Linked DNA regions of Aquabacterium sp. OR-4. The protein of the gene in region 1 interacts with the protein of each later gene in a pairwise test. Links are inferred from orthologs where the notes say so. Each region holds a gene or a part of one and is shown on either strand. Other genes may lie near its edges.

The links.
Region 2: the proteins of N4G63_RS10045 (region 1) and mobA interact in binary tests that used the Escherichia coli proteins (3 or more experiments, as listed by UniProt). The link is inferred for Aquabacterium sp. OR-4 from one-to-one orthologs.

The regions. Positions count from the first base shown.
Region 1 is NZ_JAOCQD020000001.1:2,316,991-2,332,290, reverse strand. What follows is about bases 6,925-9,924. They hold N4G63_RS10045 (molybdopterin molybdotransferase MoeA), read left to right. Parts: upstream 6,925-7,773; coding sequence 7,774-9,075; downstream 9,076-9,924. Other genes in these bases: N4G63_RS10035 (dihydrodipicolinate synthase family protein), read right to left, coding at 9,338-9,924; N4G63_RS10040 (MoaD/ThiS family protein), read left to right, coding at 9,097-9,351; mobB (molybdopterin-guanine dinucleotide biosynthesis protein B), read left to right, coding at 7,224-7,781; thrC (threonine synthase), read left to right, coding at 6,925-7,227. In the rest of the region: N4G63_RS10075 (pyridoxal phosphate-dependent aminotransferase), read left to right, coding at 1-570; N4G63_RS10070 (homoserine dehydrogenase), read left to right, coding at 630-1,952; N4G63_RS10065 (P-loop NTPase fold protein), read left to right, coding at 1,994-3,331; N4G63_RS10060 (tetratricopeptide repeat protein), read left to right, coding at 3,377-5,788; more of thrC, read left to right, coding at 5,785-6,924; more of N4G63_RS10035, read right to left, coding at 9,925-10,252; N4G63_RS10030 (molybdenum cofactor biosynthesis protein MoaE), read left to right, coding at 10,656-11,165; N4G63_RS10025 (flavin reductase family protein), read left to right, coding at 11,242-11,742; N4G63_RS10020 (hypothetical protein), read right to left, coding at 11,754-12,299; N4G63_RS10015 (MerR family transcriptional regulator), read left to right, coding at 12,461-13,513; N4G63_RS10010 (glycosyltransferase), read left to right, coding at 13,549-14,880; ATP-dependent chaperone ClpB, read left to right, coding at 14,973-15,300. UniProt on the Escherichia coli protein: Catalyzes the insertion of molybdate into adenylated molybdopterin with the concomitant release of AMP.
Region 2 is NZ_JAOCQD020000004.1:148,871-164,115, forward strand. The notes cover bases 6,645-9,589. They hold mobA (molybdenum cofactor guanylyltransferase MobA), read left to right. Parts: upstream 6,645-7,791; coding sequence 7,792-8,388; downstream 8,389-9,589. Other genes in these bases: N4G63_RS26175 (4Fe-4S binding protein), read left to right, coding at 6,645-7,092; N4G63_RS26180 (TorD/DmsD family molecular chaperone), read left to right, coding at 7,188-7,781; N4G63_RS26190 (Crp/Fnr family transcriptional regulator), read right to left, coding at 8,402-9,103; N4G63_RS26195 (nitric oxide reductase activation protein NorD), read right to left, coding at 9,272-9,589. Outside these bases: N4G63_RS26135 (formate dehydrogenase subunit alpha), read left to right, coding at 1-166; fdh3B (formate dehydrogenase FDH3 subunit beta), read left to right, coding at 176-811; N4G63_RS26145 (hypothetical protein), read left to right, coding at 808-1,047; N4G63_RS26150 (formate dehydrogenase subunit gamma), read left to right, coding at 1,086-2,210; N4G63_RS26155 (hypothetical protein), read left to right, coding at 2,242-2,634; N4G63_RS26160 (formate dehydrogenase accessory sulfurtransferase FdhD), read left to right, coding at 2,673-3,584; N4G63_RS26165 (DUF3305 domain-containing protein), read left to right, coding at 3,610-4,146; N4G63_RS26170 (DUF3306 domain-containing protein), read left to right, coding at 4,446-4,958; more of N4G63_RS26175, read left to right, coding at 4,864-6,644; more of N4G63_RS26195, read right to left, coding at 9,590-11,182; N4G63_RS26200 (4Fe-4S binding protein), read right to left, coding at 11,185-12,120; N4G63_RS26205 (CbbQ/NirQ/NorQ/GpvN family protein), read right to left, coding at 12,127-12,954; N4G63_RS26210 (cbb3-type cytochrome c oxidase subunit I), read right to left, coding at 12,983-14,440; N4G63_RS26215 (c-type cytochrome), read right to left, coding at 14,546-14,947. UniProt on the Escherichia coli protein: Transfers a GMP moiety from GTP to Mo-molybdopterin (Mo-MPT) cofactor (Moco or molybdenum cofactor) to form Mo-molybdopterin guanine dinucleotide (Mo-MGD) cofactor.

The DNA.
Region 1 (15,300 bases):
CACACCAGCATCGCCTCGCTGGCCGGCGACGTGCTGTGCCTGAGCTTCAACGGCCTGAGCAAGAACTACCGCTCGTGCGGCTACCGCGCCGGCTGGATGGTGGTGTCGGGCGACAAGCGCCATGCCCGCGGCTACATCGAGGGCCTGAACATGCTGGCCTCGATGCGCCTGTGCGCCAACACGCCGGGCCAGCTGGCCATCCAGACCGCGCTGGGCGGCTACCAGAGCATCAAGGATCTGGTGGCCCCGGGCGGTCGCCTGGCGCGCCAGCGTGACCTGGCCTACAACCTGCTGACCCAGATTCCGGGCATCAGCGTGGTCAAGCCCAAGGGCGCGCTGTACATGTTTCCGCGGCTCGACCCGAAGATGTACCCGATCGCCGACGACCAGCAGTTCGCCTACGAACTGCTGGCCGAAGAAAAGCTGCTGATCGTGCAGGGCACCGGCTTCAACTGGCCCACGCCCGACCACTTCCGCCTGGTGTTTCTGCCCAACAGCGATGATCTGGCCGAGGCCATCGGCCGCATCGACCGCTTCCTGTCGCACTACCGCAAGCGCCACGCCGTCTGAGCGGCGGCGTCCCGTCTTTCTTCGGCGCCTGCGGGCGCTTTTCCTCGAGAGTCATCGTCATGAAACCCATCCAGGTCGGCCTGCTCGGCATCGGCACCGTCGGCTCCGGCACCTTCAAGGTGCTGCAGCGCAACCAGCAGGAGATCCGGCGTCGCGCCGGCCGCGGCATCGAGATCGCGATGGTGGCCGATCTGGATGTCGAACGCGCCAAGAGCATCGTTGGCGACGGTGTGCAGGTGGTGGCCGACGGCCGCCAGGTCATCGCCAACCCGGCCATCGACATCGTGGTCGAGCTGATCGGCGGCTACGGCATCGCCAAGACCCTGGTGCTCGAGGCCATTGCCGCCGGCAAGCATGTGGTCACCGCCAACAAGGCCTTGCTGGCCGTGCATGGCACCGAGATCTTTGCCGCGGCGCGCGCCCAGGGCGTGGTGGTGGCCTTCGAGGCCGCGGTGGCCGGTGGCATCCCGATCATCAAGGCGCTGCGCGAGGGCCTCACCGCCAACCGCATCGAGTGGATCGCCGGCATCATCAACGGCACCACCAACTTCATCCTGAGCGAGATGCGCGACAAGGGCCTGGACTTCGGCACCGTGCTGAAGGAGGCCCAGCGCCTGGGCTACGCCGAGGCCGATCCCACCTTCGACATCGAGGGTGTCGATGCGGCACACAAGGCCACGATCATGAGCGCCATCGCCTTCGGCACGCCGGTGCGCTTTGACCAGGCCCATGTGGAAGGCATCACCCAGCTGGCCGCGGCCGACATCCGCTATGCCGAGCAGCTGGGCTACCGCATCAAGCTGCTGGGCATCACCAAGCGCCGCGACGATGTGGCCGGCGGCGGCATCGAGCTGCGCGTGCACCCCACCCTGGTGCCGGCCAAGCGCCTGATCGCCAACGTGGAAGGCGCGATGAACGCCGTGGTGGTGCAGGGCGATGCCGTGGGCACCACGCTGTACTACGGCAAGGGCGCGGGCAGCGAGCCCACCGCCAGCGCCGTGGTGGCCGACCTGGTCGACATCACCCGCCTGGCCACCGCCGACCCCGACCACCGCGTGCCGCACCTGGCCTTCCAGCACGATGCGCTGGCCGACACGCCGATCCTGCCGATCGCCCAGGTGGTCACCGCCTTCTACCTGCGCCTGCAAGTGGCCGATCAAACCGGCGTGCTCAGCCGCATCACCACCATCCTGGCCGAGCACGACATCTCGATCGACGCCGTGCTGCAGCGTGAAAGCGCCGATGGCGAGACCAAGACCGACCTGATCATCCTGACCCACGACACCGTGGAAGGCCGCATGCGCGAGGCCTTGGGCCAGATGCAGGCCCTGCCCACGGTGCTGGCGCCGATCGTGGCGCTGCGCAAGGAAGAGCTGAGCTGAGCGCGACCCCGCGTGACCACATGCCGAGCCAGGGCGCTGCCATGACCGAACAGGACATCGAAGACCTGCTGACCCGGTTCACCAACCGGTTGCGCTTTGAGCAGCCGCTGGACGTGTCCAAGCTCGAGGACGAAGGCCTGTACGTCACCGGCCTGCATGGCGGCACCGATGCCGTCGCGCGCCTTCGCAAGGACATCCTGCGCGTGGCCGGTGAAGGGGTGTTCCTGTTCACCGGCCAACCCGGCAGTGGCAAGAGCACCGAGCTGCAGCGCCTGCGGCGTGACCTGCTGGAGCGGCCGGCCCACGACTGCAAGGTCTACTACTGCGATCTGGAGGAATGGCTCAACCTCAATGCGCCGGTCACGCTGTCGAGCTTTCTGGTGGCGCTGTTGTCGTCATGGGTCGATCAGGTGGGCAGCCTGCAGGGCCAGCGCTCGCCGGCCGAGCGCCTGATCGACTTCTTCACGGGCACACGCCTGGTGCCCGAGAGCCTGAAGCTTGATGCGGGCGCAGGGCCGCTCAAGGCGCAGATCCAGCTTGCCTTGCAAACCGACGACAGCTTCCGCAAAGAGCTCGAGGCCAACCTCAAGAAGCAGCAGTCGCGCATCGTCACCCAGGCGCATCAGCTGGTGGCCGACCTCAAGCATGATCTTTGTGCCAACGGTGAGCGCTGTGTGCTGCTGGCCGACTCGGTGGAAAAGATCCGCGGCTACGGCGACGAGGCGGGGCAGGTCTACGAAAGCGTTCAGCGGCTGTTTGTCAGTGAAGGCGCGGCCTTGCGCATGCCCGGCCTGCATGTGGTGTATTCGGTCTCGCCCTTTTTGCTGGAGCAGAACACGCAGCTGGCTGCGTCGCTGGGCACGGGCTTTGTGGTCAACATGCCCTCGGTGCATGTGTTTGCCGAGCGCAGCCGCGCGCCCGATGTGGCGGGGCTGGCGGCCATGCAGGCCCTGGTGGCAAGGCGGTTTCCCGAGTGGTCGCAGGTGTTCACGCCAGCGCAGCTGCAGCGCCTGGCCGAGAACACGGGCGGCGATCTGCGCGACTTTCTGCGGGCCATCCGCGTGGCGCTCAGCGACGACATTGCGCAACTGCCGGTCAGCGATGCCACGGTGGATTTCGCCTTGGGCCATGTCAGCCCGGGGCGGGCCATACCGGCCGAGCATGTGCGCTGGCTGGCGCGGCTGGACAACAGCCACGATGCCGAACTGGCCGCCGACATCGATGCCAACGTGTTGCAGCGCTACCTGGCCACCAAGCATGTGCTGGCCTATCTGAACGGCAGCACCTGGTATGCCGTGCACCCGATGGCGCGCGAGTGGGTGCACCAGCGTGCCGAGCGCCTCACGGCCGAGGCCGCCGCCCAGGCGCCCGTGCGTTGAGGCCTGGCATAGCGCGCCTGGCGCCGTCCATCGGCCCATCCTGACGTGTCGTCTGCCAGCGCCGAACATTTGCTGCTGCTGCGCCGCCTGCGCCGGCTGCTGCTGCGGGGCGATCATGGCCAGGTGCTCTACCTGTGGGGCAATGACCCGCGCAGCCTCGCCTGGCTGCAGGGCGAGTTGGATCGCAGCCTGCGCGTGCGCAGCCGGCGGCTGCTGGCGCATCCGGCCGAACCCCAGGCCCCGTTCGATCTGGGCAAGGCACTGTCGGCCGCGCTCCAGCCGCTGGCCGGCACACGCCAGTTCGGCCTGTGGCTGGATCTGGGCCAGGCCACGCCTGACCAACGCCGCCAGGGCCTGGCCCGCCTGAACGAGCGCCGTGCCGCACTGCTGGCCTTGCCGCGTGCTGTGCTCCTGGTGGCGCCCCAGGGCGGTGAAGCTGACGCCGCTGGCGTGGCCCCCGACCTGTGGGCCGTGCGCAGCGCCAGCTTTGAGGTGCCGGCCTGGGTGGATGCCACCGCGCAGGCCCCTGCTGTTGAGCGCCCGAGCCTGGCGGCTGGTGTACCGGCACGTCAGCGCGGCACGGCGCGGGCGCTGTGGGCCCAGGCGCTGGGCCAGGCCCGCCCGCCGTGGTGGCGGCGGGTTCTGGGGCAGGCCAAAGGCCAGGCGCCAGGGCTGGCGCTGGCCTTTGATGCCATCGACGAGGCGCTGGCCCAGCGCCAAATGCCCGATGCCGAGCGCGTGCTGGCCGAGGCCCGGCCCTGGCTGCCCGACTTGGGGCCGGCCGCACCAGCGCCGGCCTTGCGCCTGGGCTGGCTGTGGCACTGGTGGCAGGCGCAATGGGCACTGGCCGCCCGGCGCCTGCCGGTGGCGCGAAAGGCCGCCGGCTTGGCCCAGGCCCTGGCGCTGCGGCTGGTGAAGCTGACGGGCGAATCGCCCGAGGCCTTGCGGGACTGGTCGGTGTCGCTGGAGAAAGTGGGCGATGTGCAGCGCGCGCTGGGGGATGTGGCGGGCGCGAAGGGTCGCTACGAGCAAAGCCTGGAGGTGAGTGAGCGGCTGGTGAAGCTGACGGGCGAATCGCCCGAGGCCTTGCGGGACTGGTCGATTTCCTTGAACAAGGTGGGCGATGTGCAGCGCGCGCTGGGGGATGTGGCGGGCGCGAAGGGTCGCTACGAGCAAAGCCTGGAGGTGAGTGAGCGGCTGGTGAAGCTGACGGGCGAATCGCCCGAGGCCTTGCGGGACTGGTCGGTGTCGCTGGAGAAAGTGGGCGATGTGCAGCGCGCGCTGGGGGATGTGGCGGGCGCGAAGGGTCGCTACGAGCAAGGCCTGGAGGTTCGTGAGCGGCTGGTGAAGCTGACGGGCGAATCGCCCGAGGCCTTGCGGGACTGGTCGGTGTCGCTGGACAAGGTGGGCGATGTGCAGCGCGCGCTGGGGGATGTGGCGGGCGCGAAGGGTCGCTACGAGCAAAGCCTGGAGGTGAGTGAGCGGCTGGTGAAGCTGACGGGCGAATCGCCCGAGGCCTTGCGGGACTGGTCGGTGTCGCTGGAGAAAGTGGGCGATGTGCAGCGTGCGCTGGGGGATGTGGCGGGCGCGAAGGGTCGCTACGAGCAAGGCCTGGAGGTTCGTGAGCGGCTGGTGAAGCTGACGGGCGAATCGCCCGAGGCCTTGCGGGACGGGTCGGTGTCGCTGGACAACGTGGGCGATGTGCAGCGCGCGCTGGGGGATGTGGCGGGCGCGAAGGGTCGCTACGAGCAAAGCCTGGAGGTTCGTGAGCGGCTGGTGAAGCTGACGGGCGAATCGCCCGAGGCCTTGCGGGACTGGTCGATTTCCTTGAACAAGGTGGGCGATGTGCAGCGCGCGCTGGGGGATGTGGCGGGCGCGAAGGGTCGCTACGAGCAAAGCCTGGAGGTTCGTGAGCGGCTGGTGAAGCTGACGGGCGAATCGCCCGAGGCCTTGCGGGACTGGTCGATTTCCTTGAACAAGGTGGGCGATGTGCAGCGCGCGCTGGGGGATGTGGCGGGCGCGAAGGGTCGCTACGAGCAAAGCCTGGAGGTTCGTGAGCGGCTGGTGAAGCTGACGGGCGAATCGCCCGAGGCCTTGCGGGACTGGTCGATTTCCTTGAACAAGGTGGGCGATGTGCAGCGCGCGCTGGGGGATGTGGCGGGCGCGAAGGGTCGCTACGAGCAAAGCCTGGAGGTTCGTGAGCGGCTGGTGAAGCTGACGGGCGAATCGCCCGAGGCCTTGCGGGACTTGCATGTCAGCCTGGCGCTTTTGGCAGAACTCTGCGATGCGCCAGACGACGCCCGCCACCTCTTCAGCCGCAGCCTGGCCGCCGCCCAGGCGGCTTTGCGACAATCGCCCCTCGACAAAGTTTTGCAGGACGATGTGGCGCGCGTGCAGGCCCGGTTGGATGCCCTGGCACCCACCGCAAAACCCGCCACCGGAAACGACCCAACATGAAATACATCAGCACCCGCGGCGACAAGACCGAGCGCGACTTCAGCGAGATCCTGCTCGAAGGCCTGGCGCCCGATGGCGGCCTGTACCTGCCCACGCACTACCCCAAGGTGGATGCGGCCACGCTGGCGCGCTGGCGCGGCCTGTACGGCAAGGGCCAGGCCGGTGGCTATGCGGCGCTGGCCTTCGAGATCCTGTCGCTGTACATCACCGACATCCCGGCCGCCGACCTGAAGCGCCTGGTCGACAAGACCTACACCAAGGCGGTGTACGGCACCGACGCCATCGTGCCGGTGCGCCCGTTGCAGGGTGAAGGCTCTGGCGGCCTGCTGATCGAAGCCTTGTCCAACGGCCCCACGCTGGCCTTCAAGGACATGGCCATGCAGTTGCTGGGCAACCTGTTCGAGTACGAGCTGGCGCGCCGCGGCGAGACGCTCAACATCCTGGGTGCCACCAGTGGCGACACCGGCAGCGCGGCCGAGTACGCCATGCGCGGCAAGCAGGGCGTCAAGGTGTTCATGCTGTCGCCCTTTGGCCGCATGAGCCCGTTCCAGCAGGCGCAGATGTTCAGCCTGCAGGATGCCAACATCCACAACCTCAGCGTCGAGGGCGTGTTCGACGACTGCCAGGACATCGTCAAGGCCGTGAGCAACGATCTGGCCTTCAAGCGCCAGTGGAAGATCGGCACGGTCAATTCCATCAACTGGGCGCGCCTGCTGGCCCAGGTGGTGTACTACTTTGCCGGCTACTTCCAGGCCACGCAGTCGGATGCCGACAAGGTCAGCTTCAGCGTGCCCTCGGGCAACTTCGGCAACGTGTGCGCCGGCCATGTGGCGCGCATGATGGGCCTGCCGATTGCCCAGCTGGTGGTGGCCACCAACGAGAACGATGTGCTCGACGAGTTCTTCCGCAGCGGGCATTACCGCGTGCGCGGCAGCGCCGAGACCTTCGAGACCTCCAGCCCCAGCATGGACATCAGCAAGGCCAGCAACTTCGAGCGTTTCGTATTCGATCTGCTGGGCCGCGACGCCGCGCGCACCGCGCAGCTGTTCGGGCCGGCCATCGCCAGCGAAGGCGGCTTCCAGCTCACCGCTGAAGAAACCGCGCGTTTGGCGCAGTACGGCTTCGTGTCGGGCAAGAGCACGCATGCCGACCGGCTGGCCACCATCCAGGCCACCTGGGCGGCGCACCAGGACATGATCGACACCCACACGGCCGATGGCCTGAAGGTGGCGCGCGATCACCTGCAGCCCGGCGTGCCGATGATCGTGCTCGAGACCGCGCTGCCGGCCAAGTTTGCCGCCACCATCCAGGAAGCCCTGGGCCGCGAGCCGATCCGCCCGGCCGCGCTTGAAGGCATCGAGGCCCTGCCCAAGCGCTTTACCGTGATGCCGGTGGATGCCGCTGTGGTGAAGGCCTACATCGAGCAGCACGCCAAGTGAGCGGCAGCGCCGGCGCGCCGCTGCGGCGGGTGGTGGGCTTTTGCGGCCCCTCGGGCGTGGGCAAGACCACGCTGGTCGAGCAACTGGTGGCCTTGCTGAAGGCGCGCGGCCAGCGCGTCAGCGTGATCAAGCATGCGCACAAGCGCTTCGACATCGACCACCCGGGCAAGGACAGCCACCGCCACCGCGAGGCCGGCGCCACCGAGGTGCTGATCGCCTCGGCCCACCGCATGGCCCTGCTGCGCGAGTTCGACCACGAAGGCATGCCCACGGTGCACGAGCTGCTGGCCGAGCTGTCGCCCAGCGACTGGGTGCTGGTGGAAGGCTACAAGCACGCCGCGCTGCCCAAGGTGGAGGTGTGGCGCGCCGCGCTGAACCAGGCGCCGCTGTACCCAGACGACCCGCATGTGGTGGCCGTGGCCACCGACGCGCCGGCCGCGCTGCCGCAGGTCACCGCGCGCCCGGTGTTCGATCTGGCCACACCCGAGGTGCTGGCTTCGTGGCTGATGGACACTGCCGAGCGCTTCACCTACCACCCCGACATCCATGGCTGAACCTGCTGCCCCGGCGCCCGCCAACCTGCCGCGCCCGACGCTGCTGACACTCGACGAGGCCCTGCAGCGCCTGCTGGCGGTGGCGCAGGACCGCGTGATCACGCAAACCGAAAAGCTGGCCACCTTTGACGCACTGGGCCGCGTGCTGGCGCGGCCGGTGGTCTCGGCGCTGGATGTGCCGCCGGCCGACAACACCTCGATGGACGGCTACGTGATGCGCGCCGCCGATGTGCCGGCCGCCGGCACGGTGCTGCCGGTCAGCCAGCGCATCCCGGCCGGCCATGTGGGCCAGCCGCTGCAGCCGGGCACGGCGGCGCGCATCTTCACCGGCGGGCAGATTCCGGCCGGCGGCGATGCGGTGGTGATGCAGGAGCAGTGCGAGGCCATCGCCGACGACACCGGCGCCAAGGGTTCAGAACTGGGCAGCGTGCGCGTGGGCGTGGTGCCCGCCGCCGGCCAGTGGGTGCGCCGCCGTGGTGAAGACGTGCTGCTGGGCGCCGAGGTGCTGCACGCCGGCCAGCGGCTCACGCCACAGGCGCTGGGCCTGGCGGCCTCGGTGGGCGCGTCGAACCTGCATGTGCGGCGGCGCCCGCGCGTGGCGCTGTTTTCCACCGGCGACGAACTGGTGATGCCCGGCGAGCCGCTGAAGCCCGGCGCCATCTACAACAGCAACCGCTTCACGCTGCGCGGCCTGCTGCAGGCCGCCGGCTGCGAGGTTGACGACCTGGGCATCGTGCCCGACAACCTGGCCGCCACCCGCGAGGCGCTGCGCCGCGCCGCGCAGGGCAATGACCTGATCCTCACCAGCGGCGGCGTGTCGGTGGGCGAAGAAGACCACATCAAGCCCGCCGTCAAGGCCGAGGGCTGGCTCGAGGCCTGGCAGGTGGCCATGAAGCCCGGCAAGCCGCTGGTCTTTGGCGGTGTGCGCCGCAGTGACGATGCGGGCAGCGAGGCCTTGTTCATGGGCCTGCCCGGCAACCCGGTGAGCAGCTTCGTCACCTGCCTGCTGGCGGTGGCGCCGGTGCTGCGCGCGCTGCAGGGCTGCCCGGCGGCGCTGCCGCCGGCCGTGCAGGTGCGGGCTGATTTCGACTGGCCGCGGCCCGACAAGCGCCGCGAGTTCCTGCGCGCCCGGCTCAACCCGCAAGGCGGTGTCGAGCTGTTTGCCAACCAGAGCTCGGGCGTGCTCACCTCGGCGGTGTGGGCCGATGGCCTGGTCGATCTGCCGGCCAATCAGGTGGTGCAGCGTGGCGACACCGTGCGCCTGCTGCTGCTGGCCACCTTGATCGGCGCCTGAACCGTTTCACCCCGTTTGCCCATGCCCACCATCACCGTTCGCTATTTCGCCTCGCTGCGCGAGGCCCTGGGCGCCAGCGAGTCCGTCGAGCTGGCCGAAGGCAGCACGCTGGGCGCCTTGCGCGATGCGCTGATCGCCCGCGGCGGCGCCCATGCCCAGGCGCTGGCGCGTGGCCGCGCGCTGCGCTGCGCGCTCAACCAGCTGATGGCCGACGAGGCCACCGCCGTGCCGGCCGGTGCCGAGGTGGCGTTTTTTCCACCGGTTACCGGGGGCTGATCGGCGCGTCGGGCAGGGCGGCCGCCAGCGCCGCCGCGTGCAGCGCCTGGCCGGTGGCGGGCGCTGCCGACTGCATGGGCGCGCGCAGGGTCGGGTGCAGCTCGCCGCCCAGGGCCAGCGCGGCCTTGATCGGCGCCGGGTTGGGCTCGGCAAACGCCGCCCGCGTGACGGGCGCCAGCCGCCGCCACAGGGCCCGGGCCTGCTCAAGCCGGCCCGCGCCGCGCAGTGCCGCCGCCAGGGCCACGAACTGGGCGGTGGCCAGGTGCGCGCTGGCGGTGATGGCGCCCGCCGCGCCGCGCGCCAGCTGGTCGAACAGCTCGTCGTCGTTGCCGGCCAGCAGGGCCAGGCGGCCGTCGGCCACGATGGCCTCGGCCGCCGCGCGGTCGGCGCTGCAGTCCTTCACGGCCACGATGCGCGGGTGCTCGGCCAGTGCCAGCAGCGTGGCCGGCTGGATGCGCACGCCGGTGCGCGCGGGGATGTCATAGGCCACCACGGGCAGCGGCGTGGCCTCGACCACGCGATGAAAGAAGTCGACGATGCCGGCCTGCGAGGGCTTCACATAGGCCGGCGCGGTGAGCAGCCAGCCGGCCGGTGCGCTGGCCGCGGCCAGTGCCTGCGCACGCTGGGCCACGCGCTCGGGCCGCACGCCGGCCAGGCCCATCAGCACCGGCTTGCCGCCTGCGGCGCCCAGCACCGTGGCCAGCACGGCCTGCTGTTCGGCCTCGTCCAGCATCGCGGCTTCGCCGGTGCTGCCGCAGGCCACGAAGCCGGCCACGCCCTGGGCGGCCAGGCGGCGCACCAGGCGGGCCAGGGCCGGGTGGTCCACCGCCGCAGCGTCGGCCTCGAAGGGGGTCACCAGCGGCAGCCAGATGCCCGAAAAATCAATCGCTCCATCACGCATTGCGCGCACTCCATTGCTTCGACCGCATCCGGTGCCGGCCGGCCGGGCAATCGCAAGGGGCAAGGGGTGCCTGGGCGGGGCACCCGGTGGCTGGCGTTGCGCGTCCGACGACGGCAACAGCCGCCCCGGTCAGACGAGCCGCTGTTTTTTCAAGGCTGCCCGGGCCGCCAGCGCGCGCGCGCCGCCGGCCATGCAGGGCATGGCGGGGTGCAGGGCCGGGGCGTCGAACAGCATGCGACGAGTGTAGCGGCCTTGTTCGGGCGCCCGGCCGCCGGGCCACCGGGCCACCGGGCCATCGGGCCATCGTGCCATCGTGCCATCGGGCCATCGGGCCAACCGGCCACCAGGCCCGGCCCGCCCACGCGACAGTGCGTGCCGGAGGCGGATGCGAGAATCCGCCGCCATGAACTCCTTGGCGCGCGTGCGCATCCAGACCGACGACTTTGACCTGTCCACCGAGGTGGCGGCGCTGCGCGCCGGCGATGGTGGCGTGGGTGCCGTGACCAGCTTCGTGGGCACGGTGCGCGACCGCAACGCCAGCGCGGGCGATGCCCGGGGCGCGGTGAGCGCGATGGAGCTCGAGCACTACCCCGGCATGACCGAGCGCGCCATCGAAGCCATGATCGACGAGGCGCTGCGCCGCTTCGACATCCGCGCCGCGCGCGTGATTCACCGCGTGGGCCTGCTGCAGCCGCTGGAGCAGATCGTGCTGGTGGTGGTGAGCTCGGCCCACCGCGGCAGCAGCTTCCAGGCCTGCGAGTTCTTGATGGACTACCTCAAGACCCAGGCGCCGTTCTGGAAGAAGGAAACCACGCCCGACGGCGCCCAGTGGGTGGATGCCCGGGTGGCCGACGACGCCGCGCTGGCGCGCTGGGGCATCCAGGCCAGCAACGGCGCGGGCCTGGGCGCATGAGCCCCCGGTCGCTTCCACGCCGGCCCGCCACCGCCGCGCGGCATGGCCTGCCCTGCGCGGCAGGCGGGGGCCGGGCATGAGCATCGCCATCGTCGAGCCCTCGTCGGCAGCGCTGCGTCAGGCGCTGGGGCGTTTTGCCACCGGCGTGGTCATCGTCACCTGCCGCGACGCCGCCGGCCGGCCGCTGGGCCTGACCGTCAACTCGTTTGCCGCGCTGTCGCTGCAGCCGCCGCTGGTGCTGTGGAGCCTGCGCCGCGCCAGCGCCGCCTTGGCCGCCTTCGAGGCCGCCACGCACTGGGCGGTGAACGTGCTCACCGAGGCGCAGCTGCCGCTGTCGCGCCGCTTTGCCTCGGCCGAGCCCGACAAGTTTGCCGAGGGCGACTGGGCCGACGGCCTGGGCGATGTGCCGCTGCTGGGCGGCGCGGCCGCGGTGTTCGAGTGCGGCGCCGAGACGGTGCACGATGGCGGCGACCACCGCCTGTTCATCGGCCGGGTGCTGCGCCTGGATTCGCGCACCGATGTCGATCCGCTGGTCTACCACGCCGGGCATTACCACGGCCTGAGCGGCACGCTGTAGCGCGCCGGCGCTCAGTTCAGGCTGCTGGGTGTGGGCCGGGCCGGCGGCACGGCAGCGGCAGCTTCGGCCGGCGCGGTCACCAGCCCCCATTCCGAGGCCAGCAGCGCCTTGTCGATCAGGCGCATCAGCGCGGTGGCCAGGTCGTCGTTCAGGCGCAGCTCGAGGCTGCGGCCATTGGCCTCGCGCACGCGGATGGCCAGGCCCTTGCCGCCGTCGCCATGGCCCAGATCCACCGTGTTGGGCAGCAGCGGCTCGGCGCCCAGCGGCTCGGCGGCCGGCTCGGGGTTGAACGGGGTCTTGAAATCGGCCGAGGGCAGCGGCCGCTCGCGCGCCGCCTGGGCCAGCATCTCGCGCGCCTCGGGCAGCACCGTGGTGGTGGGCGCCACCTGGGTGGCGATGCTGGCGGTGGTGACCAGCTGCGAGAACGGCGGCCACAGCCGGATCACCATGCGCCGGGTGAGCCACACCGAGAACAACTCGCCGCCACGGGTACGCACCTGCCAGATGATGCGATCGGCGTTCGGGTCGTACCGAACCTGCATTTGATGGATGTCCACCGGGCCATTGTAGGAAGCTGCGCCCGGTGTGCCCCCGCCGCCCCATGAACGCGGTGCAGCACACTCGGACATCGGCCTCGACCCTCACGCCACGTGAGGCTGGAAGATGCGCACGCCAGGCGGCGTGGGCGGCCGGCGCAGACGCAGCGAAAGGGTGGTCAATGAGGCTCAAGGTGGGTGAACTGGCGCAGCGCAGTGGCCTCACGGTGCGCGCGCTGCACCACTACGACCAGATCGGCCTGCTCAAGCCCTCGGCCCGCACCGATGCCGGCTATCGGCTCTACACCACGGCCGACGTGGCGCGGCTGCACGCCATCCAGGCGCTGCGTCACATGGGCCTGCCGCTCAAGGAGATCGGCAGCATGCTGGCCAGCGACGGCGAAGGCCTGCCCGCCATCGTGGCGCGCCAGATCCGCGCGCTGGACCACGAGATCGCCCAGGCCAGCGCACTGCGCGAGCGCCTGGCGCTGCTGATGGGCCGCTTGTCGGGCGGCGACCAGCCCGAGATGGCCGAGTGGCTGGCATCGCTGGGCTTGATGGCCGCCTGCGCCCGCTACTTCACGCCGGGCGAGATCCGCACCATCGTGGGCAACTGGCAATCGGTGCGGGCCGAATGGGCGCCACTGATGCAGCGGGTGCGCGCCTTGATGGACCAGGGGGTTGCCGCCACCGACCTGCGGGTGCAACCGCTGGCCCAGCAATGGATGGGCCTGATCCATCACTGGCTTGGCGGCGATTTCGACCTGATCGAGCGCTGGGGGCGCATGTACCTGCAGGAGCCCCTGGCCCGCCGTGACGGCGCCCCGGAACTGGCCATGGTGCGCTACATCGAGCAGGCCACTGCCTTGCGCCAGGCCGCCTGGCTGCGGCACTTCAGCCTGGCCGAGATGAGCCGCTTCCAGCGGCTGGACACATCCCAGTGGGCCGCGCTGGCCGCCGACGCCGAGGGCCTGATGGCCGCCCGGGTGCCTGCGTCGCATCCGGCGGCACAGGCGCTGGCGGGGCGTCTGCAGGCCTTGATCGCGCACGCCGTGGGCCACCACCCACCCTTGGTGCAGAAGATGTTTGCCGCCATGGCCGCCGAGCCGCTGCTGCGGGCGGGTGCCGTGCTGCCGGCTCCGACAGGCGATTACCTGCGGGCCGCCATGGCCGGAGTTGCAGGGGTGGCCGCGGCCGCCGCGGCCGCCGGAGTGGCCCCGGCCGACCTGGCTTGACCCTCACGCAGCGTCAGGGCTGACAGTGCCGGGCCATGACCCCTTCAAACCCCATCTCATCGGCCACCGGCGCCGCAACCGGCACTTCCGTCGCAGCCCGCCGCGCCGCGGCGGGCACGGTGCTGCTGGCCACGGTTGGCTCGGTCGGCGACCTGCACCCCTTTCTGGCCCTGGGCCAGGCGCTGCAACGCCAGGGCCAGCGTGTGCGGCTGCTGGCCTCGCCGGTGCACGCCGACCGCGTGCGGGCCTGCGGTCTGGATTGGCAGGCCCTGGGCAGTGCGGCCAGCTTCGAGGCCGTGGCCGACGACCCCGCGCTGTGGAACCCCCGCACGGCCATGGCGGTGTTCTGGCGCGGTCTGCGCAACAGCCTGCAGGCCCTGCCCGAGGCGGCACTGGCCCTGCCCACCGATCGGCCGGCCACACTGCTGGTGCACCCCTTGCTGTTGCCTGCCGCCGACCTGGCCCGTGCCCGCCGGCCGGGCCTGCGCGTGGTGGCCGCCTGGCTGGCGCCGCAGAACCTGCGCAGCTGCCACGACCCGATGATGCTGGGGCCGCTGCGCGTGCCGCGCTGGGTGCCGATGGCCTGGCGGCAGGCGCTGTGGCGGCGCATTGATCGCCGCTTCATCGACCCGGCCTGCCTGGCCGAGCTGAATGCCGCCCGGGTGGCCGCGGGCTTGCAGCCGGTGGCGCATTTCATGCCGCACCTGAATGCCCTGGCCGACCAGTCGATCACGCTGTTTCCGGCCTGGTTTGCCGGCACGCCGCCCGACTGGCCCCCGGGGCTGCTGCGCGGCAGCTTTCCCTTGTTCGAGCCCGCGGCCGAGGCCGGGCTCAGCACGACGGTGCAGGCCTTCCTGGCGGCGGGCGAGCCGCCCGTGGTGGTCACACTCGGCACCTTTCAGCGCCATGGCGGGCCGGTGCTGGCCCAGGTGGTGGCCGCAGCGCGGGCGCTGGGCCGCCGCACGCTGGTGCTGGCGGCCCAGCGCGCGCAGCTGCCGCTGCCCGCGGCGCCCGACCTGCTGTGGCAGCCCTATGTGCCGCTGCGACTGCTCTTGCCGCACGCGGCGGCGCTGGTGCACCACGGCGGCATCGGCACCACGGCCGAGGCCCTGCGCGCAGCGCTGCCGCAGCTGGTGCTGCCCTGGGCCTTTGACCAGTTCGACAACGCCCGGCGGGTGCTGGCCCTGGGGGCGGGGCAGACCCTGTCCTCGCGCCGCTTGCGCGTGGGTCGGCTGCAGCGGGCGTTGGGCGAGGTACTGCAGTCGCCGGCGATCGCGTCGGCATGCCAGGTCTGCGCCACGGCACTGGCGGCCGACCCGGAGCTGGACGAACTGTGCCAGCGGCTGTGGCCGGATTGCGAAGCTTGACGCCGCGCAAGCCCGGCCCGGCCGGGCCCGTCGATCGGGCTTGAAATGCCCCTGGACAGCCCAATGTCCTTGCCAATCGGAGGACATCCACCATGCGTGTCGACAAGCTCACCACCGCGTTCCAGCAAGCACTGCAAGAGGCCCAGAGCCTGGCCGTGGCGCGCGACAACCCCTACATCGAGCCCAGCCACCTGCTGGGCGCCATGCTGGCCCAGGCCGACGGCCCCAAGGCCCTGCTCGACCGCGCCGGCGCCAACACCGCCGCGCTGAAGACGGCCATGGACACGGCGCTCAACGCCCTGCCCAGCGTGCAGGGCGGTTCGGGCGTGCAGGTGGGGCGCGATCTGGTGCAGCTGCTTCAGGCCGCCGAGAAGGAGGCCGGCCAGCGCGGCGACCAGTTCATTGCCAGCGAGATGTTCC
Region 2 (15,245 bases), on another replicon or contig:
GGGGCGCTGGGGCGGCGTGGATCTGGCGCCGTACTACCCCGAAGGCGCCATGCCGGTGGTGCGCGGCGAGTCGGTCAACGTGGCCACCACCTACGGCTACGACAGCGTGACGATGATGCAAGAGACCAAGACCACGGTCTGCCAGATCGAAAAAGCGACGGCATAAGGAGCACCCATGGCCCGCATGAAGTTCATCTGCGACAGCGAGCGTTGCATCGAGTGCAACGGCTGCGTCACCGCCTGCAAGGCCGAGCACGACGTGCCCTGGGGCGTGAACCGCCGCCGCGTGGTCACGCTCAACGACGGCCAGCCCGGCGAAAAGAGCATCTCGGTGGCCTGCATGCACTGCTCCGATGCGCCCTGCATGGCAGTCTGCCCGGTCGACTGCTTCTACCGCACCGACGAAGGCGTGGTGCTGCACGACAAGGACGTGTGCATCGGCTGCGGCTACTGCAGCTACGCCTGCCCGTTCGGGGCGCCGCAGTTCCCCAGCAACGGCAGCTTCGGCCTGCGCGGCAAGATGGACAAGTGCACCTTCTGCGCCGGCGGCCCCGAGGCCAATGGCAGCGAGGCCGAGTTCGAGAAGTACGGCCGCAACCGCCTGGCCGAAGGCAAGCTGCCGGCCTGCGCCGAGATGTGCAGCACCAAGGCCCTGCTGGGCGGCGACGGCGATGTGGTGGCCGACATCTTCCGCACCCGTGTGCTCACCCGCAACAAGGGCAGCGAGGTCTGGGGCTGGGGCACGGCCTACGGCAAGCCCAGCAGCGGCGCCACGCCCGCCCCTGCCAAGCCGGAGACCTCCAAGTCATGATGCGTTCGCCCATCGCCCTGCTGGGCGCCCTGGCCGCTGCCGTCGCGCTGTCGGCCTGCAGCGAGAAGCCGCAGACCGCCACCAGCCGCAAGGCCGACGACAAGCCCTGGGACAACGCCAACGCGGCCTATGTGGCCGCGGGCTTCAAGGCCGGAGACGCTGCTGCCTGGGAAACCCAGCTGCGCGTGCGCGGCCAGGCGCAGAACGAATACAACCGCACCCAGACTGCGCGCTGACCGCGCCGCTGCAAGGAGCCTCCATGCGACATGGTTGGATGCGTCAAGCGACGCTGGGTCTCGGCCTGGTGCTGGCCCTGGCCGGCACGGCCGGCGCACAGCCGGCCGCGGCAGGCGCGGCGGCCTCGGCCCCGGCGGCCGTGGCCGCCCCCGAACCCAAGCCCGAGGACACCAACGCCCAGCGCGCCAAGAGCCAGCCGGGCAACAACGCGCCGTTCTGGCGCGCCGTGCGCGAATCAGGCCAGCAGGAGGGCTACACCAGCCTGCCGGGCGCCGAGAAGGGCACGCTGATCCAGAGCTTCGTGCAGTACCCGGGCTCGCGCCTGACCAACGCCGGCGAAGCCTGGCGCCAGGTGCGCAACCAGTGGATCATTCCCTATGGCGGCTCGCTGCTGCTGATCGCGGTGCTGGCACTGGCCATCTTCTACAAGACCAAGGGCCCGCTGGGCGGCCACCAGGCCGACACCGGCCGCAAGATCGAGCGTTTCACGCCGTTCGAGCGCGCCGCGCACTGGGCCAATGCCGGGGCCTTCGTGGCGCTGGCGGTCTCGGGCATCGTGATGGCCTTCGGCAAGTTCTTCCTGCTGCCCGTCATCGGCAGCACGCTGTTCGGCTGGCTGAGCTTCCTGCTGAAGAACCTGCACAACTTCGTCGGCCCGCTGTTCGCGGTGTCGCTGCTGATCGTCATCGTCACCTTCATCAAGGACAACATCGCCAACGCGGCCGACTTCGTCTGGCTCAAGCGCGCCGGCGGCATGCTGGGCGGCAGCGGCGAGGTGCCCTCGCACCGTTTCAACGCCGGCGAGAAGGGCATGTTCTGGTGGGGCGTCACGGTGCCCGGCATCGTGATCGTGGCCTCGGGCCTGGTGCTCGACAAGCTGGTGCCGGGCTTCGGCGAGCTGCGTGGCGAGATGCAGATCGCCCACATGGTTCACGCCGTGGCGGCAATGATCATGATGACCGCGCTGGTGGGCCACATCTACATGGGCACCATCGGCGTGAAGGGCGCGCTGGGCGCCATGAAGACCGGCTGGGTGGACGAAGGCTGGGCCAAGGAACACCACGAGCTGTGGTACGACGACGTCAAGGCCGGCAAGATCCCCGCCCAACGCTCTGGACAGCCCGCCCCGGGCGGTGTGGCCGGCCCGGTGGCGCGCGCCTGACGCCGCCGGCCAACGATTCGAGGACCGACCGATGAAGCGCATCCCGACCCTGGGCGCCCTGACCCTGAGCGGCATCACCCTGCTGGCCACCACCGCCTTGGCCAAGCTGCCGCCGCTGAGCGACGAGGCCAAGGCCAAGGCCGCCGAAACCGCGGCCAAGACCGCGCACGGCAACAAGCTGGCCGAGTTCCAGCTGTGCAAGAGCATGGACCGCGTGGCCGGCGCCTACCGCGATGGCGCCAAGAAGGCCGGCAAGGCCGCCTCGGCGGCCACCGAGACGCCGGCCTGCGCCGACCCCGGCCCCTTCGTCTACACGCCGCCGGCGCCGGCCTCGGGCCCGGTGGCGGCCGCACCGGCCGCGCCTGCCGCGGTGGCAGCCACCACCGCGGCTGCCACCACGGCCGCCGCACCGGCCAAGAAGTAAGCCGCGCCCGCACCCCCGCTTGCCAAGCACCGATGCGCATGCTGCCCGAAGCCCTGGCCAACGCCGAACCGCCTGCCGGCCCTGCCGTGGCCGCCGCCGCACCGGTTCTGTCGTGCGCGCGGGTCGAACCGCTGCGCGAGATCGAGATCGTGGACGAGTACGGCGAGCGCCGGCGCATCCTGATCCCGTTCGAACGGCCGCTGACCGTCTATGTCGACAAGCGCGAGCTGGTCACGCTGATGACGCTGGGCGCCCAGCCCGAGCTGCTGGTGCTGGGCTACCTGTTCAACCAGCGCCTGGTGCAGCGGCTGGACGAGATCGCCTCGATCCAGGTCGACTGGGAGGTTGGCGCCGCGGCGGTCACCACGCACGGCGGCGTGGCCGAGATCGCGTCGCGCACCTCGCAGCGGGTGGTCACCACCGGCTGCGGCCAGGGCACGGTGTTTGGCGACGTGCTGTCGCATGTTGAATCGGTGCACCTGCCCGACGCCCGCAGCGCGCGCATCAGCCAGACCGGCCTGCGCACCCTGCTCGAGGTGGTGCGCCAGCAAGACAGCCTGCACCGGCGGGCCGGCTCGGTGCACGGCTGCGCCTTGTTCCAGGGCGGCCAGATGCTGATGTTCGTCGAGGACGTGGGCCGCCACAACGCCATCGACACCATCGCCGGCTGGATGGCGCTGCACGGTGTGGGCGGCGCCGACAAGCAGTTCTACACCACCGGCCGCCTGACCAGCGAGATGGTGATGAAGGCCGCGCAGATGGGCGTGCCCATCGTCGTCTCGCGCAATGGCGTCACCCAGATGGGCCACGAGCTGGCCACGCGCCTGGGCATGACGCTGTTCGGCCGCGCCGCCAACCGCCACTTCCTGTGCTACACCGGCTTCGAGCGCTTCGATGCCGAGCCGCTGCCGCCGGCCCAGCCGCCGGCCGTGCGCGTGGTGGCCGGTTGAGCCGCCGGCCCGCCCGGAGCCCGCGATGAACCCGAGCCGGCCGAGCCTGCGGGTGGCGGTGCTGATCGAGCGCGAGCACCAGCCCAACCGCTGGGAAGACTGGCGCCACCGCATCGCCGAGGTGCTGCTCGACGAAGGCCAGTTCGACGGTGTCAACACCGCCAGCCATGCCGGCGCCGACGGCAGCCTGGGTGCCCGGCCAGACCGTGCGCGCCTGCTGCGTGACGACGGCAAGACGGCGCAGTTTCTGCACCTGGGCCTCGACCTGGCGCTGTACGCCGACGAGGGCGAGGGCTACTACCTCAACCTCAGCAGCGGCAATCCGGTGTGGTTCGTGATGTGGCGCTGCGACGAGGCCGACCCCTCGCGCGCCTGGCCCGAGGCGGTGAGCGTGTCGTACAACGAGGCCGGCCGCTGGCTGGACGCCCAGGAGCGGGTGGACAACCTGCCGCTGCCCGCCGCGGTGCGCGACTGGCTGCAGGCCTATGCCGACCAGCACTACCGGCCCGAACCCAAGCAGCGCAAGCGCCCGGCCTCGTTCCGCGCGCCCGAGCGGCGCTGAGCCGGCCGCATCCGCCGCCCGGCCAGCCCACCGCCCGCCCCTTAGCGCCCACCGCCCCCGCCGCCCGCCCCGATGGCCGACGACGCCCCCTTCCCGTCGCGCTGGTCGCAGCGCAAGCTGCTGGCCCGCCAGGGCCAGCCGCTGCCCGAGCCCCCCGCCGCGGCGGTGCCCGCACCGGTGCCCGCGCGGGTGCCCACGCAGGTGCCCGCATCGGTGCCCGCGCCAGCCGTGCAGGCCACGGCCGATGCGCTCAGCCCGTTGCGCCGCCTGCCGCGCCGCCACCGCCCACGCTGGACGACGTGGCCCGCCTGCCGGCCGATGCCGGCGACTATTCGCGCTTTGTCGCGCGTGGCGTGCAGCCCGAGGTCAAGAACGCGGCGCTGAAGAAGCTGTTCAGCGATCCGCACTTCAACGTGATGGACGGGCTGGACATCTACATCGACGATTACGGCAAGCCCGATCCGCTGCCGGCCGCCATGCTGCGGCAGATGGTGCAAAGTCGCTTCCTCGGCCTGTTCGACGACGAAGACGAGAAGGACGGCGCCACGCCTGCCCAGCCCGGGCCGCCGGGCGCGGCGAGCCTGGCCCCCACGTCGGTCACGTCGGTCACGTCGGCCACGCCAACCCCGCTCGACCCGCACGACCCACCAGCCCCGAACGACGCGCACGACCTTTCCGCCGATCCCGTCCCTGCCCACGCCCCTGCCGCCCTGCCCCATGAAGACGCTGATCTGCGATTGCAACCACACCCTGCCGCTGGACCCGACGGCGCTGCAGCAGGCGCTGAGCCGGCGCCCGGGCACCAGCACTGAGGGCCTGGACAGCCTGCACACCGGCCTGTGCCGGCGCGAGGCGCCGGCCTTCCAGCGCGCTGCCAAGCAGGCCGCCGCCAGCGGCGACGAGCTGCTGGTGGCCTGCACCCAGGAGCAGCGCCTGTTCGTCGAGCTGAACGACCTGACCGAGGGCGCGCGCCCGGTGGCCGAGCAGCCGATTCGCTTTGTCAACCTGCGCGAGACGGCCGGCTGGTCACGCGAAGGGGCCCAGGCCACGCCCAAGATCGCCGCGCTGATTGCCGCCGCCCAGCTGCCGCCGGCCGAGCCGGTGGCCACCCACACCTACCGCTCAGGCGGGCGCTGCCTGGTGATCGGCACCGCCGAAGCCGCCGAGGCCGCCGCCGTGCGCCTGGCCGACAAGCTGGACGTGAGCCTGCTGCTCGACGGCACCGGCAGCGCGCTGGCCCAGCGCCGCGACCACGCGGTGCACAGCGGCCGCATCACCCGGCTGACCGGCTGGCTGGGCGCCTTCGACGTGGCGTGGGAGAACCACAACCCGATCGACCTCGACCTGTGCACGCGCTGCAACGCCTGCGTCGAGGCCTGCCCCGAGGGCGCGATCGGGCTCGACTACCAGATCGACCTGGCCGCCTGCACGGGCCACCGCGACTGCGTGCGCGTGTGCGACACCGCCGGCGCCATCGACTTTGCCCGCGCACCGCTGGCCGGCGACGAGCGCTTCGACCTGATCCTCGACCTGCGCGCCGCGCCGGCCTTTGGCCAGCACCAGCCGCCGCAGGGCTATTTCCATGTGGCACCGGGGGCCGACCATGAGCGCCGGCTGTTCGAGGCCCTGCTGGCGCTGCGCGAGCTGGTGGGCGAGTTCGACAAGCCCAAGTTCTTCCACTACGACAAGCGCCTGTGCGCGCACAGCCGCAACCAGCAGACCGGCTGCAGCGCCTGCATCGATGTGTGCTCCACCCGCGCCATCCGCAGCGACGCGCTGCTCAAGGGCAAGACCGGCGGCCGCATGCCGCTGCCGGCCGCCACGCCGGTGGGCCCGGGTGGCGGCCCCACCGGCGGCGTGATCGTCGAGCCGGCGCTGTGCGTGGGCTGCGGCGCCTGCAGCACCGTGTGCCCCAGCGGCGCGATGCGCTTTGCCTACCCGGGCCCGGCCCACCAGGGCCAGCGTCTGCGCACCCTGCTGGGCACCTATGCCGCGGCCGGCGGGCGCCATGCCGCGCTGCTGCTGCACAGTGAAGGCGCGGGCCTGCGCCTGATCGACGAACTGGGCCGCGCCGCGCGGCTCGACAAGAGCCTGCACGGCCTGCCGGCCCGCGTGATCCCGGTGCCGCTGTGGCACACCGCCAGCGTGGGCCTCGAGCTGTGGCTGATGGCCATCGCCCAGGGTGCCTCGCAGGTGATGGTGCTGCTCACCGCCGAAGAGGCGCCCGAGTACCGCCAGGCGCTGGCCGAGCAGATGGCGCAAGGCCAGGCGCTGCTGGCCGGCCTGGGCTACGGCGACGGCCACCTGCGCCTGATCGAGGCGCGCGATGCCCGCGACCTGCCGGCGCTGGACGCCGCCCTGCGCTGCGCACCGGCGGCCACCGTGCGCCAGGCCGCCAGCATGGCCGCCCAGGCCGACAAGCGCGGCACGCTGGAGCTGGCGCTCGATCACCTGCGCGTGATGGCCCCCACGGCGCCGCCCGAGGCCATTGCGCTGCCCGCCGCCGGCGCGGCCCTGGGCAGCCTGCGGGTGGACACCGAGCGCTGCACGCTGTGCCTGTCCTGCGTTGGCGCCTGCCCGTCCAGCGCCCTGGCCGACAACCCCGAGCGGCCGCAGCTGCGCTTCATCGAGAAAAACTGCGTGCAGTGCGGCCTGTGCGCCAGCACCTGCCCCGAGCAGGCCATCACCCTGCAGCCGCGGCTGTGGCTGGCCGACGAGGGCCGCGCGCGCAAGGCCACGCGGGTGCTGCATGAGGTGCCGCCCTATGCCTGCGTGAGCTGCGGCAAGCCCTTCGGCACCCTGAAGGCCGTGGAAAACATGGTGGCCAAGCTGGCCGGCCACAGCGCCTTCCAGGGCGCGGCGCTGCAGCGCCTGAAGATGTGCCAGGACTGCCGCGTGGTCGACATGTACAGCAACCCCAACGAAACCAGGATCACCGACCTATGAGCGCCCCCCAGCGCCAGCCGCAAGGCGTTTCAGACAGCGCCGGCAACAGCCCCGCAGACGGCGGCGCCGGCATCCGTGCGCTGGGCTTTGCCAGCATGGACGACCACGACGAGCTGGCCCGGGCCGAGCTGTACGGCCTGTTGTCGCGGCTGTGGTTCGCGCCGCCCGATGCCGAGCTGCTGACCCAGTTCAAGGTGGCCGTGACCGAGGCGCCCGAGCCCGGTGGCCACCTCGAGGCACCGTGGCAGGCCCTGGTGGCCGCCATGCGCGCCACCACGGCCGACGCCGCGGCGGCCGAGTACGAGGCGCTGTTTGGCGGCGTGGGCAAGCCCGAGATCTTCGTCTACGGCTCCTACCACCTGGCCGGTTTTCTCAACGAGAAGCCGCTGGCCGCGCTGCGCGCCGACTTGGCCCTGCTGGGCCTGGGCCGCGACGAGCAGCGCAGCGAGACCGAGGACCACATCGCCTTCGTGTTCGAGGTGATGCGCTGGCTGATCGCCGGCGACGACGTGGCGGTGTGCAACCTCGAGCAGCAGCGCCGCTTCTTCCGCAGCCATGTGCAGACCTGGGTGGAGGCCTTGTGCGAGGCCGTGGCGCAGCACCCGCGCGCGCGCCTCATGCGCGAGCTGGCGGCGCTGACCCGCGCCTTCGTCGAGGTCGAGGCGCAGGCCTTCGACATGATCGAGTGAGCGTCCGGCCATGATCCCCACCGAACACATCACCGGCCTGGTGCTGGCCGGCGGCCGCGGCAGCCGCATGGGCGGCGTCGACAAGGGCCTGCAAAACTACAACGGCCTGCCGCTGGCCCTGAATGCCGTGCTGCGCCTGGGCCCGCAGGTGGGCGCCCTGATGCTCAATGCCAACCGCAACCTGGGCGCCTACGAGGCCATGGGCGTGCCGGTGTGGCCCGACCCCCTGCCCGACCATCCCGGCCCGCTGGCGGGCTTCATGGCCGGGCTGGAGCAGTGCGAGACGCCCTATCTGGTGACCGTGCCCTGCGACTCGCCGCGCTTTCCCACCGATCTGGTGGCCCGCCTGGCGATGGCCCTGAGCGCGGCCGATGCCGAGATCGCGATGGTGGCCACGCCCGAAGACGGCCGCGTGCAGGTGCAGCCGGTGTTCTGCCTGATGAAGGCCGAGCTGATGGAAAGCCTGGTGCGCTTCATCCAGGGCGGTCAGCGCCGGATCGACCGCTGGACCGCCCAGCACCGCTGCGTGGAGGTGCTGTTTGACGACGCCGGGGCCTTCGTCAACGCCAACACGCTGGACGAGCTGCAGCGCGTGCAGGGCGCTTGAGCGGCCGCCGCAGCTAGGCGGGCTGAAAGCCGGCCAGCGCGCGTGGATCGGGAATGCGGATGTCGCGCTTGTCGATCTCGATCAGGCCTTCGGCCTCGAGCTCGTGCAGCACGCGCGAGAAGTACTCCGGCGTGATCGACAGGCGCGAGGCGATGGTGGCCTTGCTGGCCGGCAGCGACACCGTGACCTGGGCGCTGCTGGCGCCGTCGTCATCGTCGGGCTGCTCGCGCAGCAGGTAGCCGATCACGCGCTGCATGCCGCTGTGCAGCGCATAGGCCTGCACGTCGCTCACCAGGCCGTGCAGGCGGCGTGACATGCCCGCCAGCATGCGCAGCGCAAAGCGCGGGTCGCGGTCGATCTCGCCCAGCACGGCGCGCTTGTCGACGGTGAGCAGCAGCGTGTCGGTCAGCACCTGGGCGTTCACGAAGCAGGGGCGGTCGGTGAACATCAGCGCCTCGGCAAAGCTCTGGCCGGGGCCGATCAGCTCGATCACCTTCTCCTGGCCGGCCGGCGAGATGGCAAAGAGCTTGACCTGGCCGACCACGGTGACATGGAAGGCCTCGCAGGGGTCGCCCACGCGAAACACCGAGTCGCCACGCGCCATGCGGCGCAGCGTGCAGCCCTGGGCCAGGTGCTCCAGCTCATGCGGGCGCATGTCGTTGAAAAGGGGCAGCACCGACAGGTAGCGCGGTACATCGAACGAGCGGGCTTCCATGGTCTGTGTCTCCCGACAACAAGCCCTGACAGCGGGCTTGAGGGGGCGGATTCTTCGCACACGCGCCCGGCATGGTCTTGCGTTTGGTCAAGTCCGGGCGGGCCGGCGCGGCCCCGGCACCGAGCCCGGGGGCCGGTGTGACAGCGCCGCGCCGGCGGCCTGGTCCGTTCAGCGCATCAGCTGGGCCTGCAGCATCGGCAGGCGCCTGACCAGCTCGGCCGGCCGGCGCACCAGCAGCCAGCCCTGCCGGCCAAACAGGTAGGGCAGGTAGTCGTGCGCGCGGTCGTCGATGGTCACGGCAAAGGGCAGCAGGCCGGCGGCGCGCGCGGCCTGCACCGCATGGCGGGTGTCTTCGAGGCCGTAGCGGCCCTCGTAAAGGTCCAGGTCGTTGGGCTTGCCATCGGTCAGCAGCAGCAGCAGGCGCTGGCGCTCGGGGCGCCGTGCCAGGCGCTGCGTGGCCACGCGGATGGCCGCGCCCATGCGGGTGTAGTAGCCGGGGCGGATGGCGGCCACGCGCTGGCGGGCCGCGCTGTCCCAGCGCTCGTCGAAGTGCTTGAGGTGCTGCAGCCGCACCTGCTGGCGCCGCACCGAGCTGAAGCCGAACATCTCGAAGGCATCGCCGGTGGCCGACAGCGCTTCGCCAAAGACCTGCAGCGCGTCGCGCACCACGTCGATCACCCGCTGCGCCCGGCCCTGCTCGTCCACGCCCGGCACGTAGGCATCGGTCGACAGGCTCAGGTCGGCCAGCAGCAGCGTGGCCAGGCTGCGCGCCTGGCGGCGGCGCTGCGCGTGCACCGGCGGTGCGGCATCGGCCGGCCCGCCGGCTGCGGCCCGCGGCGCGGCGCCGGCGGCGTGGCGCACCCAGGCGTCCAGATCCAGCTCGTCGCCGTCGCGCTGGGCGCGCTGCCAGGCCGGGGCCGCCCGCAGGGCCTCGAGCTGGCGGCGCGCCCGGGTGGCGGCCAGCTGCAGGGCCGGGCCGGGCGCCGGGCCGGGTGCGGCATCGGCGCCGACGGTGAACCACTGCGCGCGGCAATGGCCGGCGCGCAGCACGCGGCGCCTGAAGTCCCACTCCGGCAGCGCCAGGCCGTCGCCCAGCGGCAGGTCGTCGGCGGCGGCGCTGGGCAGGTCGAGGTCGAACTTCACCCGCGAGGCGCTGCTGCGGCCGTCGCGGGCCAGGCTCAGATGATCCAGATCGGCGGCGGCGGCCAGCGCATCGGGGTTCTCGTCGTCGTCGGTGGCGCGGTCCACGCGCACCAGCTCCGACCAGCTCAGCAGGGCCTCGGCCCGGAAGGGCAGGATCAGCGCCGCGCGGCGGCGTTCGTCGTCCACCCGGCGGGCGCGGCGCCGGGTGGCGTCGTGCTGGGCCGGGGTGGGCGCCGGCGTGGCCGCAGACGGCTCGCCGGGCGGCGCGGCGGCGGCCCCGGCCTCGGGCGTGCCGCTGGCATGCCACCACAGCCACACCGGCGCCACCTGGGCCGGCAGCACATCGGCCACGGCCGGGTCGGCCAGGTGGGTCAGGTCGGTCAGGTCGACCGGGGCCGCCAGCGCCTGCGCGCGCAGGGCGGCCTGCACCCGGGCCTCGGCCGGTGCGCCGCGCGCATCGGGCCGCTGCGCCAGCTGCGCCGCCACCAGGCGGCCATGGCGCCCGGCCAGACCGGGAAACACCTGCAGCGCACGCTGCGTCGCCAGCTGGTTGTCGCCGATCCAGCTGCCCGCCGCACCCGGCTGGTACACCGCCGCCACGGCCGCCAGCCAGACATACAGGTCGCGGTTGAGCGCCCGGCTGTCAAACACCGCCAGCTCGGGCGGCAGCGCCAGCACCTCGGCCGACCACTGCGGCAGCGGCGCCCGCGTGCCGGCATGGGCCAGGCGCTGCAGCCAGTGGCGCGCGCCGGCCGCCCCGGCCACCGCGGTGTTGCCGGCCGGCACCAGGCGCGCCGCCGCCGCGCCGCCGCCGGCGCGCAGCAGCAGGCCGAGCAGCGGCCGCATCTCGGCCAGCGTGACCACGGCCGCGGCATGCCGTGGCTCGGCGGCCCGCGTGATCGCGCGGTGCCACAGGGCGCCGATCCACTCTTCCATGCTCAGTCGCGCCGCTCGAGCGGTCGGGCCAGTGCGGGCCCGCGCTGGCGCAGGGTTTCGCGCAGGGCCCGCTCGCCCACGGCCCAGCCCAGCAGGGCCGGGCGCTGCTGCGCGCCCTGGCTGGTCTGGCAGGCGGCCAGGCAGCGCCCGCACTGCACGCACGAGAACATCATGCGTTTGATGTCGCGCGGATGCAGGCGCATCGGGCAGGCGTGGTCGCAGGCCGACCCCGGCGCGGGCGTGCAGCTGCGGCAGTCGCGCGCCGCCTCGCGGCGGAAGGCCACCACCATGCCGCGCGGGTTGGCCATCCAGGCCAGGCTTTGAAACAGGCCGACCGCGCAGCCGAAGCGGCAGAACAGGTGCCGCGCCAACGCGAACTCCAGCGTGAACAGCGTGGTGGCGATGAGCAGAAAGCGGCTCTGGTTGGCGCTCATGCGGCCCTGCAGCAGGCCCGACCACAGCTCGGCCGGCGGCAGCAGATAGCTCAGCAGCGTGATGGCCCAGACAAAGCCCATCAGCAGGCAGGCCAGCGCGAACAAGGGCCACCAGCGCCGCTGCGGCGCCCGGGCCGCCGGCGGGCCGCGGCGCTCCCACAGGCTGAAGCGGCCGCAGGCGCGGTGCAGCAGGTGGTTCAGCGCCTCCACCATGGCGAAGTGCGGGCACAGCCAGCCGCAGTACAGCCGGCCGTGGCGCCAGGCCACCGCCAGAAAGCCGGCCACCAGCAGCACCGCCGGCAGCAGGCCGCGCCACAGCATGGCCAGCGCGGTTTCGCTGGCCGTGGCACGGCCTTGCTGGAAGGCCTCGATGCCCAGCGACCAGCGCTGACCCAGCACCCACAGCTGGGTCTCGTGCAGATCGAAGCGCAGCCAGTCGAGTGCCGGCGCCAGCAGGAACAGCGCGAAAAACGCGCCCTGGAAGATGCGGCGGCGGCGCTGCAAGGCGCTTCAGCCCAGCACGGCCCGCACCAGCTCGTCGAGCGCCGCCACGGTGTCGGCATCGTCCGAGAGCGCCTGCACGATGGCCGCGCGGCAGGCCTGCTGCAGCGGCAGGCCGCTGGCCGTCAGGCGTGCGGCCATCACCAGCAGGCGGGTGCTGGCGGTCTCTTCGAGGTCGTGCTCGGTCAGGCGCCGCAGCGCCTGGGCCAGGGCCACCAGCCGGGCCGCGGTGGTGGCGTCCACCCCGCCCTCGGTGGCCACGATGGCGCACTCGACCTCGCTGGCCGGGTAGCCGAACTCGAGCGCCACGAAGCGCTGGCGCGTGCTGGGCTTCAGGCCCTTCAGCAGGTTCTGGTAGCCGGGGTTGTACGAGATCACCAGCATGAAGCCCGGCGCCGCCGCCACCCACTCGCCGGTGCGCTCGATCGGCAGCATGCGCCGGTCGTCGGCCAGCGGGTGCAGCACCACGGTGGTGTCCTTGCGCGCCTCGACCACCTCGTCGAGGTAGCAGATGGCGCCCTCGCGCACCGCGCGGGTCAGCGGGCCGTCGCTCCAGCGGGTGTCGCCGCCGGCGATCAGGTGGCGGCCCACCAGGTCGGCCGCGCTGAGGTCGTCGTGGCAGCTCACCGTGACCAGGGCCCGGCCCAGGCGCGCGGCCATGTGCTCGACAAAGCGGGTCTTGCCGCAGCCGGTGGGGCCCTTGATCAGCAGCGGCAGGCCGCAGCGCGCGGCATGCTCGAACAGCCGGCATTCGTCGGCCTGCGCCGCGTAGTACGGCAGGCCGTCGGCGGCCGCGCCGGGGCCGCGCTGCAGCACGCGGGCATCGCACAAGTCCATCACCGTCTCCTGCCGGGCCGGCGCCGGATCAATGGCCGCGCAGCGGGCTGGCGGGGCTGGTCATCAGGCCCGCACCGCCGCTGCGGCCGGCCGCCGCACGCTCGTCGGCCGACTCGCCGATGAAGAAGCTGGCCAGGTAGGTGATCAGGCCGACCAGGAAGCCCACGCCACCCACCAGGCGCAGCCAGTAGAAGAACACCAGCTGGTCCTGCGTGGCCATGAAGCCCATCGCGCCGCTGGTGGGCAGGCGCTGCAGCCACACCTGCAGGATGCCCGCGCCGGTGAGCGCCAGCACCATCACGCCCATGCCGATGGTCATGATCCAGAAGCTCCACATCTCGACACTCTGGGCGCGCCGCGGTGCCGCCTCGCGGCCGCGCAGCATCGGCATGGCGTAGCTGATCATCGCGATGACCACCAGCACGTAGGCGCCGTAGAAGGCCAGGTGGCCGTGGGCCGCGGTGATCTGCGTGCCGTGGGTGTAGTAGTTGACCGGGCTCAGCGTGTGGATGAAGCCCCACAGCCCGGCGCCCAGAAAGCCCATCACCGAGGTGCCCACGGCCCACAGCAGGGCGGCCTGGTTGGGATGCTCGCGGCGGCGGCGCTGCACCATGTTGAAGGCGAACACCGTCATCATGAAGAACGGGATCGGCTCGAGCGCCGAGAAGATGCTGCCGATCCAGGTCCAGTAGCCGGGCAGGCCGATGAAGTAGTAGTGGTGGCCGGTGCCCAGGATGCCGGTGATCAGCGCCATCGCGACGATGACGTACATCCACTTGTCGATCACCTCGCGGTCAACGCCGGTGGTCTTGACCAGCACGAAGGCCAGCAGCGAGGCCAGGATCAGCTCCCACACGCCCTCGACCCACAGGTGCACCACCCACCACCAGGCCATCTTGTCCTGGACCAGGTTGCTGGGGTTGTAGAACGAGAACAGGAACAGCAGGGCCAGCCCGGCCAGGCCCATCATCAGCACCAGGGTGATGCTGGTCTTGCGGCCCTTGAGCACCGTCATGCCGACGTTGAGCAGGAAGCCCAGCGCCACCACCACGATGCCCAGCTTGGTGGGCAGCGGCTGCTCGAGAAACTCGCGGCCCATGGTCTGCAGCAGCTCGTTGCCGGTCAGCTCGGCCAGCTTGGCATAGGGCACGACCAGATAGCCGACGATGGTGAGCGCCCCGGCCACCAGAAAGATCCAGAACAGCGCGATGGCCAGCTTCGGGCTCCACAGCTCGGTCTCGCTTTCTTCCGGCACCAGGTAGTAGGCGCTGCCCATGAAGCCGAACAGCAGCCACACGATCAGCAGGTTGGTGTGCACCATCCGCGCCTGGTTGAACGGGATGTAGGGGAACAGGAAGTCGCCGACCACGTACTGCAGGCCCAGGCTGATGCCGAACACGATCTGGCCGACGAACAGCGCCAGGGCGGCCACGAAGTAGTACTTCGCGACGGCCTGCGACTTGAATTTCAGGGTTGCGGGTTGCATCTCAAATCTCCTAGTGGCTCAGCTGCCCACCCACGCCCGGCCCTTGCATGGCCGGGCGGTGCGGCAGGCGTTCCTCCGTCCGCAGGGACGGACTCACGTCCGGCCTTACCCTTCGATGTTGGGCGGCCACTTTTCGGTGTTGATCTTGCTGCTCCAGTCGAGGAACTGCACCAGGTCCTCGAGCTGCTGCTCGCTCAGGTGGAACTGCGGCATCTGCCGGCGGCCGGGCACGCCGGTGGGCTGCGCCTTCATCCAGGCCTTGACGAACTCGGCGCCGCGGCGCGGCACCACGTTGCCCAGCTCGGGGGCGAAGTAGGCGCCCTCGCCCAGCAGCGTGTGGCAGCCGATGCAGTTGCGCGTTTCCCAGATGAGCTTGCCGCGCTCGACCGCCGGCGTCAGTGCCGCCTGGTTCGAGCGCTGCGGAATCTGCCGCGCGCTGTCGGTCACCAGCGCGATGAACAGCAGCACGAAGAAGGCCGTGCCGCCGTAGAAGATGTTGCGGGCCATCTGCTTGGTGAATCCACCACGACCGCCCCCTGTTGCGCCTGCGCCCATCGCCGGCCTCCTGCTCTGCTGAATGTGACAGGGGCACAGCCTAGTGAAGCGCCCGGCTTCGTTCCTTGAACCGGTTCAAGATTGGCCGCGCGCTGCCGGCCCGCAGCGCCCTGCAAGGCCGCAGTTGATCCGCATCAAGTCGGCCACGCCGCGCCTTGGGCACAGTGCGGCATCGATGCTTCACACCCTGGCCTGCTGCCGGGCGTGGCATCCGGCCCCCAGCCTGTAACGGCGCAGGCAACGGGGGCGC